DNA from 2 places in the Streptomyces sp. NPDC052721 genome. Region 2 is predicted to be linked to the other one. Evidence: riboswitches for the same ligand, from Rfam matches in the RefSeq annotation. Region 2 holds a riboswitch; the other holds the start of a gene.
The links. A riboswitch is a leader RNA that binds a small molecule or an ion and turns the genes downstream of it on or off. The one in region 2 is predicted to bind glycine.
Positions count from the first base shown of each region.

Region 1: linked by a shared signal. The riboswitch ahead of gcvT (glycine cleavage system aminomethyltransferase GcvT) and the one ahead of gcvP (aminomethyl-transferring glycine dehydrogenase) in region 2 are both predicted to bind glycine.

Region 1 is NZ_JBFATL010000008.1:188,847-192,248, reverse strand. It holds gene gcvH (glycine cleavage system protein GcvH) at 1-305, opposite strand, end outside; gene gcvT (glycine cleavage system aminomethyltransferase GcvT) at 444-1,562, opposite strand; glycine riboswitch at 1,718-1,813, opposite strand; gene AB0L21_RS11295 (AAA family ATPase) at 1,993-2,661, shown strand; gene AB0L21_RS11290 (enhanced serine sensitivity protein SseB) at 2,728-3,402, shown strand, end outside.
Region 2 is NZ_JBFATL010000018.1:137,304-140,705, reverse strand. It holds gene AB0L21_RS19365 (DNA polymerase IV) at 1-1,012, shown strand, start outside; gene AB0L21_RS19360 (PRC-barrel domain-containing protein) at 934-1,305, opposite strand; glycine riboswitch at 1,425-1,519, shown strand; gene gcvP (aminomethyl-transferring glycine dehydrogenase) at 1,694-3,402, shown strand, end outside.

The sequences.
Region 1 (3,402 bases), on a different contig from region 2:
AACAGCCAGCCACCCTCGAAGGGGGCGGAGTTCACCAGCGACGGGTCGTTGACGACGTCCTCGTTGACCTCGGTGACCTCACCGGTGACCGGCGAGTACAGGTCGGACACCGACTTCGTCGACTCCAGCTCGCCGCAGGTCTCGCCCGCGGACACCGTGGAGCCGACCTCGGGGAGCTGGACGAAGACGACGTCACCGAGCGCGTTGGCCGCGTGCTCCGTGATGCCGACCGTCGCGACGCCGTCCTCGGCGGCCGACAGCCACTCGTGCTCCTTGCTGTAGCGCAGCTGCTGGGGGTTGCTCATGGCCTGAATTCTCCTGTACACGCGAGGGTGCTGATGACGGGGGGACTACGGAAACCGCTGGTGAGCGGGCGAATGTGCGCAGGGTCACGCCCCGGCCACGGGACCGGGGTCCCGAGGAGGCGCGACCGCGCCCAGTGTCTACTTCTGACGCTTGTAGAACGGCAGCGCCACGACCTGGTACGGCTCGTGGGTGCCCCGGATGTCCACGCCGACGCCCTCGGTGCCCGGCGCCGCGTGCGCCGCGTCGACGTAGGCCATGGCGATCGGCTTGCCGAGGGTGGGGGAGGGGGCACCGGAGGTGACCTCGCCGACCACCTCGCCCCCGGCGACGACGGCGTACCCGGCGCGCGGCACCCGGCGGCCCTCGGCGACCAGGCCGACCAGGACCCGCGGCGGGTTCTCCTGGGCCCGCGCGGCGGCCTCGGCGAGCGCCTCGCGCCCGACGAAGTCGCCCTCCTTCCCGAACTTGACCACGCGGCCGAGCCCGGCGTCGAAGGGGGTGAGGGAGGTGGTCAGCTCGTGCCCGTACAGCGGCATGCCCGCCTCCAGGCGCAGCGTGTCCCGGCAGGACAGCCCGCAGGGGACCAGGCCGGCGCCCTCGCCCGCCTTGGTCAGCGCCTGCCACAGCTCGACGGCGTGCTCCGGCCTGACGAACAGCTCGAAGCCGTCCTCGCCGGTGTAGCCCGTGCGGGCGATCAGCGCCGGGACGCCGGCGACCGTGCCGGGCAGGCCGGCGTAGTACTTCAGTCCGTCGAGGTCGGCGTCGGTGAGGGACTTCAGGATGCCGGGGGACTCGGGGCCCTGCACGGCGATCAGCGCGTACGCGTCCCGGTCGTCCCGGACCTCGGCGTCGAAGCCCGCGGCGCGCTCGGTGAGCGCGTCCAGCACCACCTGGGCGTTGGAGGCGTTGGCCACGACCATGTACTCGGTCTCGGCCAGCCGGTAGACGATCAGGTCGTCCAGGATGCCGCCGTCGGCCTGGCAGATCATCGTGTAGCGGGCGCGGCCGACCCCGACGGAGGCGATGTCGCCGACCAGGGCGTGGTTCAGGAACGCGGCGGCCTGGTCGCCGGTGACGGTGATCTCGCCCATGTGGGAGAGGTCGAAGAGCCCGGCCCTGGTCCGCACGGCGAGGTGCTCGTCGCGCTCGGAGCCGTAGCGCAGGGGCATGTCCCAGCCGGCGAAGTCGGTCATCGTCGCACCGAGCGCGCGATGCACGGCATCGAGCGCGGTGTGGCGGAGTTCAGTGCTGCTCATCGGACGGTCGTCTCCCAAGGCGAGCGGACAGGCGAGGAACGTTCCTCCCCATCTGTCATCGGAACCTGAGAGGTTCGCCACGACCGCCACAGGGACGATCACGGCTTGCACCGTGGGTGGAGCCACTGACACAGCGGCCCGCTTTTCAGATGTGCCTCGCCCGCGCGGTAACGGGGCCTGAGAGATTCAAGGGAGGGACTTGCTCCTTCGGCGTCCCAGCCCGGGGCTGGGAACTCTCCCGCGCGGATTCAAGCGGCCGGTATGCAGTTGGCGGGCACATCATTGCACGCCCCACCCCGCCCATCCAGAGCGCGCTCCTTGTGACCGGGCTGTGGCACAACGCACACGAACCTCCTACTGTTGCCCATTACCTTCTCTTTACATACAACGGGCATGGGGATGACCGAGCCCACTGGGGAGGACGATCACGGTGAACAGGACATCGGCCTACGCCACCGACACCGGCATCGCGGTGCCGGGACAGCCCTCCGCCCTGGCCCGCGAGCGCGGCGCGGACCGCCCCGCCCCGGTCGTGCGCGACCTGCGCGACCGCGGGGGCCGCAGCCCGCACGCCCTGCTCTTCGGCCCCCGCGACCTGGTGGTGATCACCGGTCTGCCCGGCAGCGGCAAGTCCACCCTGATGCACCGCGCGGTCACCGGCCACCGCGTCGACTCCCAGGACACCCGCGACCGCTGGGACGGCCGGGTCCCCCGCTTCGTCCCGTACGCCCTCTACCGCCCCCTGGTCCGCCTCGCCCACTACGCCGGGCTGCGCCGGGCCCTGCGCACCGGCGAGGGCGTCGTCGTGCACGACTGCGGCACCCAGCCCTGGGTGCGCGCCTGGCTGGCCCGCGAGGCCCGGCGCCGCGGCGCCACCCTGCACCTGCTCCTCCTCGACGTCAGCGCTGAGACGGCCCGGGCGGGCCAGCGCGAGCGCGGCCGGGGCGTCTCCCGCTACGCCTTCCGCCGCCACCGCCGTACCACCGCCCGGCTGCTGCGCGCGGTGGAGAAGGGGGAGCTGCCCGCCGGCTGCGGCGCGGCGGTGCTGCTGGACCGGGACGCCGCGGACGTCCTGAGCCGGGTCGGCTTCGCGCGGTGAGGCACTGTCACCGCCACCCGCTAGCCTTCTTGCTCACAGCAGTGGTTCCCAGCAGGCGGTAGGCAGATGGACTTCCCGGCGGACATTCCCGCGGACTTCCCGGCACAGGCACACCCCCACCCGCACGGCGGTTGGCCCGGCAACGAACTGGAGGAGGTGCTGTCGGCCTCCCTCGGCATCCCCTCGGCGGGCGGCCGGATCATCGAGGTCCTCGGCCGGAGCTTTCTGTGGATACCGCTGCCGGGCGGCGGGGGCCCGCACAGCGGCCCGCTGGACCTGCCGACGATGGACATCGACGGCCAGGTCTACGTCCCGGTGTTCAGCTCCGAGGAGCAGCTGCGCCAGGTGACCGGTTCCCACATGTCGTACACCATCGCCCCCGCCGTGGAGTTCGCGCGCGGCCTGCCGCCGCAGGCGGGCATCGCGGTGAACCCGGGCGGTGTGGTCGGTGTCCCGCTGCCGCCCGACGCCGTGGCCGAGCTGTGCCGCGCCGGCCGCACCCCGCTCGACGGCCCCAACACCGGCGCCCGGGTCCGCCTCTTCGAGCCCGACTGGCAGGACGACCCGGTCGACTTCCTCTCCGCGGCCTCCGCCGAGTTCGCCGAGACCGGCGTGGTCCTCACCGCCCGCCGCTGCCTGGCCGCCATCGAGACGGCCGACCCGGTGATGTTCGTGGGCGTGGAACTCTCCCAGTGGGAAGGCGACCTGCGGGCCCTGCCCCTGGACGCCCTCGGCAGAGCG
Region 2 (3,402 bases):
CAAGCCGGACGGCCTGATGCTGATCGAGCCGGGCACGGAGCGGGCGCTGCTGGCGCCGATGCCGGTGCGCACCCTGCCGGGGGTCGGACCGGCCACCGGGGACCACCTGCGCCGGGCCGGGATCACCACGGTGGAGGAGCTGGCGGAGGCAGGCGAGGACGAGCTGGTCCGGCTGCTCGGCAAGGCGCACGGGCAGGCGCTGTACGCCATGGCCCTGGCCCGGGACGAGCGGCCCGTGGTGGCCGAGCGGGAGACCAAGTCGGTGTCGGTGGAGGACACGTACGACGTGGACATCCATGACCGGCTGCGGGTCGGTCTGGAGGTGCGGCGGCTGGCCGACCGGTGTGTGCGGCGGCTGCGCGAGGCCGGGCTGTCCGGGCGGACCATCGTGCTGAAGGTGCGGCGGTACGACTTCTCCACCCTGACCCGCTCCGAGACGCTCAGGGGGCCCACGGACGACCCCGTGGTCATCCGCGAGGCGGCGGCGCGGCTGCTGGACTCCGTGGACACGACGGGCGGGGTGCGGCTGCTCGGAGTGGGGGTGTCCGGGCTCGCCGACTACACGCAGGAGGACCTGTTCGCGCAGGCGATGCCCGTGTCTGCGGTGGAGGAGCCGGAGAACGGTGCGGTGGAGGCTGTGGTGGAGCGGGCGGAGCCCGTCGAGCGGCAGTGGCGGGCCGGGCAGGATGTGCGGCATGCGGAGTACGGGCACGGGTGGGTGCAGGGGAGCGGGCTGGGGCGGGTGACGGTGCGGTTCGAGACGCCGCAGTCCCCTCCGGGGAGGGTGCGGACGTTTTTTGTCGACGATCCGGCGCTGGAGTCTGCTGATCCGTTGCCGTTGGTTTCGGACTCTTCCCACCTGCCCACCCGTCTCGGTCCGCCGAGCAGTGACCGTCACGGGGCTCCGCTCCGGACCCCGGAAGAAGCCACCGATCAGGCCTCCTCCGACCCTGCCAGCTTGCCGAAGTCGTGGTCCGGGACCTTGGGGGATGAGGCCACGTCGAGGCCGTAGTGGTGGTAGAGCTGGAGTTCCTGTTCCGGGGAGAGGTGGCGTCCTACACCGAAGTCGGGGGCGTCCTTGATCAGGGCGCGGTCGAAGGGGACGTGCAGGGTGCCCTCGACGAGTTCGCTGGGCTCCAGGGGCACGAAGGCGTCCCGGGAGAACAGTCCGGTGCGTATGGCCGCCCATTCGGGCACGCCGGTCGCGTCGTCCAGGTACACCTCGTCGATGGTGCCGATCTTGGTGCCATTGCGGTCGAACGCCTTGCGGCCGATCAGGTTGCGTGGATCGATGTCGGTCTGCACGGTCCCTCTCCCTCCACGTGGTCGCAACTCATCCGTAAGCACTACAAAAGAGCACATTCAAGGAGGCGGCCACTCGAAGGCCCCGGCGTTGGCCTCGCTGGTAGGCTGACAGCGGCTGCTGACCCCGTGCGGGAGAGTCCTCCGACCACCTCGGAGGCGCCGAAGGAGCAAATCCTCCCCGGAATCTCTCAGGCTCACGTACCGCACGGACGAGGTCACTCTGGAAAGCAGGGCGGATGTCGACGGCTTCCGCCCTCACCGACGGGGAAAGCCGGCGCCCACGGGCGTCCGGTGAAGCTCTCAGGTCGAGATGACAGAGGGGGAGGCCGTCGGGGTACCCGCGCCGTGGTGCCCCTCGCAGGTCGCGTCAGACCAGGAGGCCTCCGCAATGACCGCCCATCGCATTCCGCTCTCCGAACTCGAAGCGGGCACCCCGTTCGAGCAGCGCCACATCGGGCCCGACCAGGAGGCGCAGGCCAAGATGCTCGCGCAGGTCGGATACGGCTCGCTGGACGAGCTGACCGCCGCCGCGGTCCCGGATGTGATCAAGAACGCCGATGCCCTGGACCTGCCGGGCGCCCGCACCGAGGCGGAGGTGCTCGCCGAGCTGCGCTTGCTCGCCGACCGCAACCAGGTCCTCGGCTCCATGATCGGCCTGGGTTACTACGGCACCTTCACGCCGCCCGTCGTCCTGCGCAACGTCATGGAGAACCCGGCCTGGTACACGGCCTACACGCCGTACCAGCCGGAGATCTCCCAGGGCCGCCTGGAGGCCCTGCTGAACTTCCAGACGATGGTCGCCGACCTGACCGGGCTGCCCACCTCCGGCGCCTCCCTGCTGGACGAGGGCACCGCCGCCGCCGAAGCCATGGCCCTCTCCCGGCGTATGGGCAAGAACAAGAAGGGCCTGTTCCTGGTCGACGCGGACGCGATGCCGCAGACCATCGCCGTGATCGAGACCCGCGCCGAGCCGACCGGCGTCGAGGTCGTCGTCGCCGACCTCAGCGACGGCATCCCGGCGGACATCGCCGAGCGCGAGATCAACGGCGTGCTGCTCCAGTACCCGGGCGCCTCGGGTGCCGTACGGGACATCAAGCCCGTCATCGACCAGGCGCACGAGCTGGGCGCCCTCGTCACGGTCGCCGCGGACCTGCTCGCGCTGACCCTGCTGACCTCCCCGGGCGAGCTCGGGGCGGACATCGCCGTCGGTACGACCCAGCGCTTCGGTGTGCCGATGGGCTTCGGCGGCCCGCACGCCGGCTACATGGCCGTACACGAGAAGTTCGCGCGCAGCCTCCCCGGCCGGCTCGTCGGTGTTTCCGTCGACGCCGACGGCAACAAGGCCTACCGCCTGGCGCTGCAGACCCGTGAGCAGCACATCCGCCGGGAGAAGGCCACCAGCAACATCTGCACCGCGCAGGTCCTGCTCGCCGTGATGGCCGGCATGTACGCCGTCTACCACGGGCCGGAGGGTCTGAAGACCATCGCCCGGCGGACGCACCGGTACGCCACGGTCCTCGCCGCGGGGCTGAAGGCCGGTGGCGTGGAGATCGTCCACGGCGCCTACTTCGACACCGTCACCGCGCGCGTGCCCGGCAAGGCCGCCGCGATCGTCGCCGCCGCCCGGGAGAACGGGGTCAACCTGCGCCTGGTCGACGCCGACCACGTCTCGGCGGCCTGCGACGAGACCACCGACCGGGCCCAGCTGGCCGCCGTCTTCGCCGCCTTCGGTGTCGAGGGCGACATCGAGGCGCTGGACGAGACCGCCGAGGACACCCTGCCCGAGGCGCTGCTGCGCACCGACGCCTACCTCACCCACCCGGTCTTCCAGCAGCACCGCTCCGAGACCGCGATGCTGCGCTACCTGCGCAGGCTGGCCGACCGCGACTACGCGCTCGACCGCGGCATGATCCCGCTGGGCTCCTGCACCATGAAGCTCAACGCGACCACGGAGATGGAGCCGGTCACCTGGCCCGAGTTCGGGCAGCTGCACCCCTTCGCGCCGGCCGAGCAGGCGCAGGGCTACCTCACGCTCATCCACGAGCTGGAGGACCGTCTCGCGGAGGTCACCGGCTACGACAAGGTCTCCCTCCAGCC